3 regions of the Halobacillus sp. ABH2_015 genome follow, and region 2 is predicted to be linked to each of the others. Evidence: riboswitches for the same ligand, from Rfam matches in the RefSeq annotation. Region 2 holds a riboswitch; each other region holds the start of a gene.
The links. Region 2 has a riboswitch for thiamine pyrophosphate ahead of ACXAD6_RS10210 (YkoF family thiamine/hydroxymethylpyrimidine-binding protein). Riboswitches for the same ligand answer to the same signal wherever they lie in the genome.
Positions count from the first base shown of each region.

Region 1 (4,188 bases), 780 kb from region 2:
GTGGTCTTCGGAAAAGATTATCCGCATTTTTTTAATGGATGTATGAAAGGTAACCATTTATCTTGTTCCATTGAAAATCCATAGGGGATTTGAAGACAAATACTTAGTGAACAGCCTTTTATCCAAAGAACAGCGTTATCATATACCTCTTTAAGTCCTGGAACGTTTTACTCTTGATTAACCTTATTCCAAGTTGGATAACTTATCTTGTCAGAGGAAATCTGCGGATGTCACGAGGAGCGTTCGGTGGTGACGCCTGTGGGATCAGCACGAGCCGAAGATCCACTTGGACAGGTGATCTTCCTGTCCAAGTTAGCTAAGGCCGGGCCCACGGCAAGCATCCACCGATAAGCGGATCGTGGTCATCCACATGGCAGATAGGCAGTTGAGTGCGTCTAAACTCTTTTCAAAAGAGGAGAGGGGTGTTCAGGTATTCAAAAAGCTCTCTTCCTCGACCCACATTTTTTGTTTCCACGCCATCTCCCAGAACATATACTCCAGCTTACTCGTATGAATAAAGATCTCTTCGAGGTGAGCTTTTTCCCTTTCCGGAAGTCCGTCAGCCAGCTCGTTGATTAATTTTTTCAGTGTGGAAGCAAGCTCAGAAAATTCTTCGGACGCATACATCTCAATCCAATCGCCGTAAAACTCGTGCTTTTCTCCTTGATTTTGTTCGGCAAGGTGAAGGCCGATCACGTTGTAGCTCCATGTGCAGGCCAGCACACAGGCCGCCACCTCAGCCTCTGATCCTTGATTTGCCTTGTTCAGCATATAGCTCGTATAGGCGAGGAGGGTGGCAGAAGGTTTCGTTTCCTCCAGCTCCTCCCGACTGATGCCGATCCGTTCCGCATAGTTCCGGTGCAGCTCCATTTCCTCACTTAAAGTGGAATGAAGCAGTTCAGAGAACATCGTCATCGTATCCAGGCTTTTCGCCTTAACGGAACCAAAAGCAAACACGCGGCAGTAATCAATCAAGTACAAATAATCCTGGCGCATGAAAAATTGGAATTTCTCAAGCTCGAGCGTGCCGTCCCCAATCCCTTTGACGAATGGATGATCGAGGTAGGCCTCCCAAATCGGACGGGCACTTTCGTATAAACGGTCTGTAAACATTACGCTTCCTCCTTGTCATCTGCTTGTTGAAACCAATTGTATAAAAAAGCCATCATTGTTTTCGTATAATCCAACAGCTGTCCCCGGTCCAGCGACTCATTCACCGCATGCGCCTGATCCAGCGTGCCGGGGCCGTAGAGAATGGTCGGGATCCCTGCTTCTGAGAGCCACCCTCCATCCGTCACAGTCGGAGACATGGACATTTCCGCCGGCGTACCATGGATGATTTTATGGGCCTGTTGAAGCTGCTGTACCCCTGGATGGGCAGGATCGACAGAAAAGGCGGGGAAGATTTCTCCGCGCTCCTCGATCATGGACGTTCCTCCCCATTTGAATTGAGGGGCATGGTTTTTCAGCCATGGATCGGCCTGGGCGGCAGCACGGACATGTGCTTCAATTTCTTCGATCACATCTTCATAATGCTCTTCTGGATAATAGTGCACGGTAATCCATAAAGCACAGCGGTCGGCGATAAAAGCGGCATGCCTTCCACCTTCAATCACAGCCGGATTGATTGTCGTCGATCCAGGTGGAAAGCCTGGACTCGATTTCGTCACCGCCCAGTGCTGCTCCAATTCCTGCAGCGACTGGATGATTTTCATCATTTTTTCAATCGCCCCCGCTCCGTATCTTCCTCCACCGGCGTGAATGAGCGAACGGCGTTCCGCATCGTGGAAGTTTTCCGGGCTTTCAACCATTACCCATCCGGTAATAACGCCCCCCTGCCCTTGAATGGCGCAGTTACTTGTATCGGATACGATGGCTAAATCGGCATAATACCCTCTTTCTCCACAGGATTTTGTTCCTGCTTCTCCGACCTCTTCACCGACGACGGACTGCACATGAAGATCGCCGGTCGGCTCGATTCCCGCTTCATGGAGCAGTTTGAGTGCAAACAGAACAGCCGCCATTCCACCTTTCATATCCGCTGTCCCTCGGCCATAAAGCCGGTCGCCTTGAATCGTGAGCGTGAAAGGATCATGCTCCCACTTTTCGCCGTCATCCAGAGCGGCCACATCAATATGACCGTTTAAGATGAGACTTCTGCTGTGTTCCCGGTCGGTTCCTTTTTTCGTTCCGACGACAATCGGATCGCCGGGGTACAGTTCCCACGTGTCTATTTCAAAATCCATCCGGCTTAAATACTTTTCTATGTACTGTTGTGCTTCCGACGCATTTCGGGCTGGAGGGCTTAACGTCGGAAAGGCGACCAAGTCCCCTAGAAGCTGGTGCATCTCCTCTTCCTTTTCCTCCACTCTCTGCAGCAATTCCTCTAACTGAATCATCGTACTCTCTCCTTCCATATAAAAAGCCCGCCCCTTCGAGAGAAGGAGCGGGCTTGATCATCATGTAAGAAAAGATCAATCATCGACCGCTTCACTTCCCTCCGCTGGTATGAGCCAGATCAGGTTGTAAGGGTCAAAGCTTCTGCTTTTCTCAGCCCCGTCATCAGGGCTCCCCTAGTGAAACATGCTATAAAACTGTTATTTTCATTACAACACAGGGGGCCGGAAAGGACAAGTCCCGTTTAAACGCGAAATGTAGATGGAGGACGTATAAAACAGGAGGCAATGGATGGACATCAAAAACGATGATTTAACAAGCGATGAAGTACAAGCATTCATAAAGGAACACCTTTTCAATATGACCCTGCACTCCCCGCCAGAAAGCATCCACGCATTGGATATAGAAAAATTAAAGCAGCCCGGCGTGACCTTTTGGACAGCCTGGGAAAAGGGAGAGCTGGCAGGAATGGGAGCGTTGAAAGAACTCCATCCGGCGCACGGAGAAATCAAGTCGATGAGAACGGCCTCTTCCCATTTAAGACGAGGCGTCGCCCACAGATTGCTCCAACACATCATAAATGAACCCAGCGCCCGAGGGTATACACAGCTCTTTATAGAAACCGGGTCTCAAGAGGCGTTCCATCCGGCTGTCCAGCTGTATAAGAACTTCGGGTTTGTTTTCTGTGGTCCTTTCGCCGGCTACAAGGAAGACCCGAACAGCTTATTTATGACCCTGAAACTAACGGATACTGTAATACATAGCCATGATGACCGCAACGGATAAGAGGACAGCCGCTGTCAGACTCCTCTTCAGGAAAGCAGCAGGAATTTTTTTAACGAGCGTGTAGGTGATTGGAAAAATGAAACTGATCGGTATGAGATACAAGCTTAAGAACATCGTAAAGACAGCCAATAACACAGCTAGAAGTGGTCCAATTAAAAGATACAGGCCCCACTCAATAAAAAAGCGTCCCAACGACAGCTGACTGCTTAAACGATCGGCTATCAAGGATAGGGGGAGGGCAAACACAGCATGCCCCAAATAGATGTTGACTAAATTAAAATATAAGTTTCCTACCAGATTGCTGTAATCCGATGTGAGATAAATAGAAACCAATAAAGCTGTTACAAAACTGCTGATTAAGGCAGCAAAAATTTTCCGCATCGTACAAGCTCACTTTCATGTTGTTTTATTTATGTAGGTAAAAGAAGCGCAGGTTCCGGTTATGGGTGGGTCTGTTCTGTTCCCGCAGGCTTCAACTTCCTCAAGACCTCACCACATGACCAGATTGCAGTATAGGCGTTGGCGACGCCTATGGATCAGGGTAAGGCAATGAGAGGAGGAGAGTCCTTTTTCTATAGGGATAGAGAAAATTATCCACCCAGAGATATGGTCTCAAAGGCGGCTTCTTTTCCGTTTTCATAAATCCTCAGGATCTCATAACTTTGATAACCGTCGACTCTGTAGAAGCGTTCGGATTTAACCGAACCACCAGCGCCGGCCTCTGTCTTGTATAACAGGTTCAGCGTATCTTCTTCTGCCCGGACCTCGAAGGATGTATAATATTCCGCCCCTTCGCCCTGTTTTGTTCCGTTCAAATAGATATACACCGTATTCTGATCTCCGTCTTGGAACATATGATTTCCATGTCTATTTTTTACCGTTTGAAAATAGGACAACGCGTCCCCTGGAAGATCCTTTTTCCCAATTTCAGAGAAGGACCATTCCCTTTCACTTTGACACGCTGTCAGGATTAAAACAGATAAAAGCACCAATAGGATTCCCTTC
Region 1 covers NZ_JBSWUG010000002.1:2,696,548-2,700,735, forward strand. Annotated here, with positions in the region: gene tenA (thiaminase II) at 427-1,113, opposite strand; gene ACXAD6_RS14290 (acetylornithine deacetylase) at 1,113-2,399, opposite strand; TPP riboswitch at 2,479-2,585, opposite strand; gene ACXAD6_RS14295 (GNAT family N-acetyltransferase) at 2,689-3,183, shown strand; gene ACXAD6_RS14300 (hypothetical protein) at 3,139-3,564, opposite strand; gene ACXAD6_RS14305 (hypothetical protein) at 3,774-4,188, opposite strand, start outside.
Region 1: it holds a riboswitch for thiamine pyrophosphate, as region 2 does, so the genes downstream of both, ACXAD6_RS14290 (acetylornithine deacetylase) here and ACXAD6_RS10210 (YkoF family thiamine/hydroxymethylpyrimidine-binding protein) in region 2, are expected to answer to the same signal.

Region 2 (4,188 bases):
CTGATATCCCAGATGCCTTCTTCCTTCAGCGTTTTCAAATAATAACGGATGTTTTCCAAAACTAAAGGTTTGTATTTAGCATACAACGGATGCTGTGGGGACGATATTATGTCAGTCGGAAGCGCACCGTACCCACTTCCCCATTCCGAAGGATCCTGACTGAAACAGTTCTCGCCTAACGTAAGAAGGTGGGACTGCACCTGATCAAGCCCGTAAGGCATTTGATTATGGACGAGTCCTTTATGCTTGTCCACGGAGATTAGTAGATTTTGAAAACACTGCCATTCGTGGAAATCCATCTCACTGACACTCATCAAATGTTCAACAGCTTTAACGGCTCCAGCCACACCCGTTTTCCAGGCTTCTGTATCCCTTTGAGAGCAGTCGATGAGAAAACCGGCCAATTCCGCCCCCGGGTTAAACATCCAGTTGGACTGCACCCCTTCCCTCCACGACCACCAGGGCGCATGAGGAAAATGGTTGACTTCAGGAATAACCGAAGGCCACATCCCTGATTGACGATCGTATGAGCGAAGGAGGTAGGAAACCATCTGTTGAAGCAGCGGCTCTTTGGAAGATACATTCAATTCAGCAAGCACTTGGGAAGCTGCCCATGTGGCCATTGGAGACGAAGCTGGAAGTTGAAAATCCGGCTCAATTCCGTGACCAAAACCTCCATCTTCATTTTGGAACGCACTCAAGTATACGAGGACCTTTTCTTTAGGACCTCTTTCAAAAAGTGCTTCCCATCTGGCTGCTTCCAATGGACGTGCATACCGCTTCATCCACCTGCTTGTGCGATTCATGTGAGTGTTCATATCTGTCTTCCCCTTCCCATTGATGGTATCCCTTGTCTTCTGATTGTCCGACTCTTTTATTCCACTCAAGATATGACAGATTCTATTATCTTCAGCGTATCACGATTGGAAGATTTTGAAAATGAACTCTATCATTCGTATTCATAAAAAGGAGAATAAACATTTACAAATATTCCAACATCCGCTACGATAGAGTCAATACAAAAAACTGTATACATATGAGGCACTAGGGGAGCTGCTGCGAGCGGCTGAGAGGATGATCCGACCCTTGGCACCCGAACTAGATAATACTAGCGTGGGGAAGTGCAGCCGTTCTATCAATCAGGCCTTTACAGGTTTTATTCATCGATCAACGGACTGCATTCCCATGGGATGCAGTTTTTTTGTGTTTGGGTCTGTTATTGCTTGGTGTTGTTATTTAACATGTGAGCTCCTATCACCCCTTTCTGTCATGGGATTTGCAGGAGGCGGCCTTGGGAATGACTCCCTTTCCACGGGGTACCGTGAGCCTCCTCAAACTTCGTTCCCCGCGGAAAGCGGACAATTTTCTCTGCCATCCCATGCTCTGAGTAAACAACGGGCCGGACCCCTAATTCCAGACGGAGACGATTTAGTACTCGTTTAAAATAACAACAACAGACTTTAACAGAGCTTTGTGTTTAAAAAAAGGAGGAATGATGGATGAATCAAGTTTGTGGTACATCGAAAATTGCTGGATGTTCGTTTTCCATACATCCGATGAGTGATGAGTTTGCGGGTATAATTCTGGAAAGCTTAAAGGAAGTGGATACATCTAAAGTATGGCTCGATACCGATGATGTCTCTACGACGGTACGGGGGCGGATGGAACATATTTTTGATGTGACAAAGGCTATCCTTCTTCATGTATCCAAAGAAGGTGTTCATGCGGCTTTTCATGCGACTTATTCAATCGGGTGCCCGGGAGACTCGGCTGGAGACACGTATATGGCTGAATCCCTGCAACGGAGGAATGAAGACACTTCCCGCTCGATTACCCAGCCATTAGCAGCTAAGTTTTCGCTCTATCCAATGGGAGGGGACAGTTATATGGATACAATATACAAGCAGATTGAAGCGATGAAATCGAAGGGCATCCAAGTGACGCCCGCCCACTATTCTACAAGACTTGACGGAGATACCCATACGGTTTTCGAAGGGTTGGAAAACGTTTTCCGTGAGACAGAAGCTTCAGGGTCGTCTCACACCGTCATGACTGTATCGGTGTCGGTCAACAGCCCTTCCTCCAGGGGGAGCATCTTATGAAAAACTGGAAACTCAAAGAAATCGTTGTTCTATCTGTCTTGTCCGTCGTTTTCGCTGTCGTCTATCTCGCTTTCCTGCCTGTTGGAAAACTTCTCTCAGGTCTCTTTGGTCCAATCGGATATGATATTATCTTTGGTATCTGGTTTATCGTATCCATCATTGCCGCCTATATTTTACGCCGCCCGGGCGCAGCTTTTCTCTCTGAAACCATCGCAGCGACAATTGAAGTTCTGCTCGGGAATGCTTCCGGTCCCCTATTGATTCTAACGGGAATGATTCAGGGATTCGGAGCGGAAAGTGCGTTTGCTCTGACGCGTTACCGGTCTTATCATCTTTCTGTACTCATGCTCGCCGGCGTGATGGCTGCCGTTTTCAGTTTCGCATGGGGGTATTTCCAATCTGGATACGCTGCGTTAAGTGGTGGATACGTCGCTGCCATGCTGATTGTCCGTATGGTCAGCGGCGCTGTGATTTCCGGAGTATTGGGTAAAGCCGTGGCTGACGGACTTGCCCGTACCGGCGTCCTTTCCAGTTTTGCTCTCGGGCGGGAATTAAGAAAGAAGAAGGCTTCCTGATGAAGACGGCTGTACAATTGGAAAACCTGACGCTTACGTATGAAGAAAATGAAAAAACCGTATTGACGGATATCACCCTCTCCATCGAAAACGAACAGGACACCCTCATCCTTGGCCCGAGCGGTTCAGGAAAAAGCTCGCTTGTCCAATGTATAAACGGGCTTTACCCGGAGGATTTGGATGGCGAGATGAATGGGCGTGCTGCCATTTACGGACGTTCAACAAGCGACTTCAAACCGGGAGAGCTGGCTAAAACTGTTGGAAGTGTTTTTCAAGACCCCGAAACTCAATTTTGTATGCTGACCGTCGAGGATGAAATCGCCTTTGGTTTAGAAAACCTTCATGTACCTGCTGAGGAGATGGAACACAAAATAGATGATGTCCTTGCACAGGTGAATCTACTGGATAAAAAAACGTCGTTCATCCATCACTTGTCCGGCGGACAGAAGCAGAAACTGGCCCTTGCCTGTGTGCTGGTGATGGAGCCGGACATCCTTCTCCTGGATGAACCGACAGCTAATCTGGATCCGCAGTCTGCTCGTGATTTCATTACTATTCTGACTTCCATAAAAAAAACTAGAAGTCTCACCTTGATTGTGATCGAACACAGATTGGAAGGATGGCTGGAACTTCTCAAGCATGTCATTGTACTCCACTCCGATGGCGGGATTCTTACAAAGGGGCCGTTAAAAGAAGTCATCAATAACCAGGGCCGCGCCATCCACAATCAGGGGATCCGGCTTCCCTATGCTGTGCAGTACAGCATAGACGAAGACTGCCCTCCTCCCTATCCATTTACCCTGGAGGAGTTATCGCAGCGGAACATTGAAGTTCCATCAAATGTTCGTGACCCGAACAGACGCGGAAAGGCGCTCTTGGAATTATCCGATGTCCAGTGGAAACATATTTTAAAGGATCTCACTCTCTCCCTTTATGAAGGAGAATGGATTGCTGTGGTAGGGGCGAATGGAAGTGGAAAATCCAGTCTTTCCAAAATAATGGCCGGCATCACAAAGGCGGACAGAGGCACAGTGACTTGGAAAGGGACATCCATGAAAAAATGGAGAGCGGACAACTTACGGACACAGGTGGGGTACGTTTTTCAAAATCCGGAACACCAATTTGTAACCGATGAAGTGTTCGAGGAGATTGCTTTCAGTTTAAGGCAGCGGGGAACACCCGAATTGGAAATACGCCGGCAGGTTGAACATCTGCTCTCCCTGTGCCGATTGAATGGATTAGACAGGCATCATCCTTATCAGTTAAGTCAGGGGCAGAAACGCCGTTTAAGCGTGGCCACGATGATCGTGGAAAATCAATCGCTTCTTTTGCTGGATGAACCGACTTTCGGTCAGGATGCGGTCTCGACCCAACAACTGATGGCTCTGCTTGAGCAGCGCTTTCAACAAGGGACCACCTTATTGATGATCACACATGATATGGAGCTTGTTCACCAATATGCGACAAGGGTGATTGTGATGGAACAAGGAAGGATCGCTTACGATGGTCTC
Region 2 covers NZ_JBSWUG010000002.1:1,917,364-1,921,551, forward strand. Annotated here, with positions in the region: gene ACXAD6_RS10205 (hypothetical protein) at 1-818, opposite strand, end outside; TPP riboswitch at 1,037-1,137, shown strand; gene ACXAD6_RS10210 (YkoF family thiamine/hydroxymethylpyrimidine-binding protein) at 1,500-2,102, shown strand; gene ACXAD6_RS10215 (ECF transporter S component) at 2,099-2,677, shown strand; gene ACXAD6_RS10220 (ABC transporter ATP-binding protein) at 2,677-4,188, shown strand, end outside.

Region 3 (4,188 bases), 1.4 Mb from region 2:
ATGCGGGGAGGATATCCCGGCCCTGGAGGCCTACGTGAAGGATGTCATCCGGTCAGATGCTTCCATTCTGGCTTTTGCCACCGGCCGTCATTTGTTTAAAATCCCTGATCGTATCATTGCTCTAGCTGAACAACATGAGCTCGTGCTTGTGGAAATCCCCTGGGAAGTACGGTTTGCGGATATTCTTCAAGGCGTGCTGCAGTTAATCAATGATGAGAAACAGAAGATTCACAGGCATGTCGAAGGGATCCGTCAGGAATTGATCAATTGCGTGCTGAATGGGAAGGGACTTCAGGAAATCACGACCATCCTCTATCAATACACAGGGCTGCCCAATGCCATCAGTGACCATTTGAAGCACATCCGGGCCAATCAGCATTTTGATTCTTCCCTGATTGAAGCGTTGAACGGGCGTAAAGAAGCGGTTGTTTCTTTAATTGAGCATCCTTTCCGTGTGGAGCACCCGCTTACACATTTTATAGAAGCTTATCAAATCGGTGAAGAATGCTGTTATCAGCTTACGATTCTATCCAACTATAAGAAACAGGGATATTTGTTGTTTCAGCCGGAAAAGGACCAAGAGGTAACAACAGAGATGATGACGATTCTTGAGCACACGCTGACCGCCTGTGCCCTTTATTTCGTGAAGGAAAATGCCATCGAAATGACAGAAATCCGTCTCAAGGATAACTTTCTTTTGGAACTGGCGAAGCAGGAGCAGCGCATGGACAAGCAGCTGTTGTCGAAAGCCAGGCTTCTCGGCTATGATCTTGAGAAACCTTACGTCTGCTTTGTCGGAGAGGTTCTGTTCCATCGGCCGGCAAGCCGTTCAGTAGGAAACGATGGACAGCTTCCCTCTTCTTCTTCTCTACAGAGCCGCAACTATTACATCCAGAAGGAGGCCGCTTATGCCGGGCACATGGTGGGACGGCAGGTGATGACGACCTTTGATGAAGAGAGAGTCATCATCTTTCTGGAGGCGGATAAAGCAGGCAGTGAGGAAGCAGCGAATCAATTTCTGGACCTTGTCGAAAGGCGTTTGTTCGAACTGCTGGCTGGTGTCACGATCCAATGGGGGATTTCGTGTCATAAAGAAGGGTATCAAGTCTTCCATCACAGCTATGAGGAAGCGCGGACAGCCCTGCAGATGGGAGAGCAGCAGAACGAGGCCGGGGGCCGGACATTCTTTAAGGAGACAAGGATGAACAGGCTTTTGATGGCCTTATCCCATAAAAAAGAAATCGAGGATATTGTTCAGGATACTCTCCAGCCCCTGATTGATTATGATCAGAAAAGGCAGGCGGAGCTTCTTCATACATTTATGGTTTATAACAAGTACAACAGCAATGTCAGCCAGACATCGAGGGCACTGAATCTGCACCGGCAGTCCCTTCTGCACCGGCTGAGGAATATTGAACAGCTGACGGGGTTGTCCTTGTTGAACGCGGATGATTTATTTTTACTGGAGCTGAGTGTGCGGCTGTGGCTCCTGAAAAAAGTAGAGAAGCCCGGGCCGCAGTGAACGGAAGTCTTTTTGCCTGGCTGCATGAGGCAGGAGATGATGACAGATTCAACCAGTTTTGTTATGATGGATGCAAGTGAATAGATTTCAAAACTACTAGGGGAGCCTGAAGAGGCTGAGAGGAAAGCATGGACGCTTTCTGACTCTTACGTACCTGATCTGGTTAATACCAGCGGAGGGAAGTAGTCACATGATCGTCATTGATCGACTTCTTCTATCAAAACCAGGTCCCCGGTGGACCTGGTTTTTTATTTTATTCCCAGGAAGGAGCTGACTGATGAATAAAACCAGAATTCTTACATTCATGGCCGTCCTTGTGGCCGTAGGTACACTAGGCTCGCAGTTTTTATGGTTTCCCGCTGGAGCAGCCAAAGCCTACCCTGTCCAGCACGCCGTCAATGTCATGGCAGCCGTAATGCTCGGTCCGATTCCAGCGGTGGCGGTCGCTTTTGTCATCGGCCTGCTGCGTTTTCTGCTGGGACTTGGGACGATTCTGGCTTTTCCCGGAGGTATGTTCGGGGCGTTTTTTGCCGGTGTATTTTATAAGGTTTATGCACGGAAGCTTTCTGCAGCAGCAGGAGAAGTGCTGGGCACAGGTGTGATTGGTGCTCTGGCCGCCGTTCCCTTCGCCAGCTGGTTCATGGGAAGCTCAGCAGCGGTCTTTGCGTTTCTTCCGTCGTTTCTAGTGAGTAGTCTGTCAGGAGCGGTCATTGCTGTGTTCCTTTTATCAAGAGTGAAGGTGGAAAGCCCGCTCCCGCAGTCCTGATGAAATCCAATTGAAAAGAATGATTGATAGGAAAGGAAGTGGTTCAATGAAACCCGCATGTGTATTAACAATTGCCGGTACGGATCCAAGTGGAGGAGCCGGCATCCAGGCCGATTTGAAAACATTCCAGGAATTGAAAAGCTATGGTATGAGTGTGGTGACTTCGGTTGTCGCCCAAAATACGACAGGAGTCAAAGATGTGCATCATCTCCCTGACTCCTTCATCCGTGAGCAGCTGTTTGCGGTAAGTGATGATATGCCGGTGCACGCTGTGAAGACAGGGATGATTGCCAATAAGGAAATGATGCAGGTCATTAAAGACTGGATGCAGACCATCGATGCTCCGTATATTATGGACCCTGTCATGATTGCTCAAAGTGGAGATCCGCTTGTAGAGCAGGAAGAACAGATCTATTTAAAAAGGCATCTTGTACCAGAATCGACGCTTGTCACCCCCAATATTCCGGAAACAGAAACCCTTCTCAATCGAAGGATCCATCATGAAGAGGATATGAAGGAAGCAGCTGTGGAAATTGTAGAACAGCTGGGAGCCGGTGCTGCGCTTGTAAAAGGCGGCCATTTAAAAGGGAAAGCGGTCGACTTTCTATATGACGGATATGAGCTGCACACCTTCGAAGAAGAACGGATTGATTCAGCGAATACCCATGGCACAGGCTGCACGTACTCGGCTGCTATAGCCGCTTATATGAGCCAGGGATATCCGCTCGCGCAGGCGGTAGAGAAGGGCAAGCATTTTGTGACAGAGGCTATTCGCCATTCTTTCGATCTTGGTAAAGGGGACGGCCCGACCAATCATTTCGCTGTACGCAGGGAGGTTTTTCATCCATGACACAAACATTGATCCAGAAGCTGCGGAGTGAACGCCCTTTGATTCATAACATTACCAATGCAGTCGTCATGAATTATACAGCCAACGGCCTGCTTGCTCTCGGCGCTTCGCCGATTATGTCGAATGCCGTTCAGGAAGCCGGGGATGTCGCTCGTTTGGCAGACGGCCTTCTGTTGAATATCGGCACATTGAACGAGCAGCAGGTGGAAGCGATGCTGGAGGCGGGAAAAGCGGCGAATGAAGCCGGCGTCCCTGTCGTTCTGGATCCTGTAGGAGTCGCTGCCACCTCCTACAGGGAAGAGGCCTGTAGGAAAATATTGTCGACAATTCATGTCGATGTGATCAAAGGCAATGCGGGAGAACTGGCTTTCCTTGCTGGAGAGAAAGTCGAAACAAAAGGGGTGGACTCTGGAGAAGCCTCCAATACCGATGAGATTGCTCTCAAAGTTTCTGAACTTTATCAGACGATGGCTGTCTGCACAGGCAAAACCGATGTGATCGGGTATGAAGGAGAAGTCTTCAAAAACGATACAGGACACCAATGGCTTTCAAAAGTCACAGGATCCGGATGTCTGCTTGGTGCCGTTCTCACTGCGTTTCTTGCCATTGAAGGAGACCGCGCAGGAAACGTCCGGGCCGGTCTCTATCATTTTGGTAAAGCAGCAGAACAGGCCGCTTCTCACCCTCATGTGTCAGGACCCGGGACATTTGTTCCTGCGTTTATCGATGCTCTGGGAGCAGAAGAGGAGGCGGACCGGTGAATTTGGAACAGCAGCTCAGAAAATATTTGATCATGGGCAGTCAGGACTGTGACAGGGACCCTTTATCCATCCTGGACGAAGCGATTGAAGGGGGCATTACGGCTTTCCAATTCCGGGAAAAAGGGGAAGGGGCGCTGCAGGGGAATGAAAAATATCAGCTGGCGGCTGCATTGCAGCAGCGCTGTAAATCCGCCGGTATTTTATTCATCGTAAATGATGATGTGGACCTTTTCCGCCGATTGAACGCGGAAGGCATCCATGTCGGTCAGTCGGATGAACACGTCAAGGG
Region 3 covers NZ_JBSWUG010000002.1:3,314,314-3,318,501, reverse strand. Annotated here, with positions in the region: gene ACXAD6_RS17185 (PucR family transcriptional regulator) at 1-1,522, shown strand, start outside; TPP riboswitch at 1,611-1,720, shown strand; gene thiW (energy coupling factor transporter S component ThiW) at 1,800-2,288, shown strand; gene thiD (bifunctional hydroxymethylpyrimidine kinase/phosphomethylpyrimidine kinase) at 2,335-3,138, shown strand; gene thiM (hydroxyethylthiazole kinase) at 3,135-3,899, shown strand; gene thiE (thiamine phosphate synthase) at 3,896-4,188, shown strand, end outside.
Region 3: it holds a riboswitch for thiamine pyrophosphate, as region 2 does, so the genes downstream of both, thiW (energy coupling factor transporter S component ThiW) here and ACXAD6_RS10210 (YkoF family thiamine/hydroxymethylpyrimidine-binding protein) in region 2, are expected to answer to the same signal.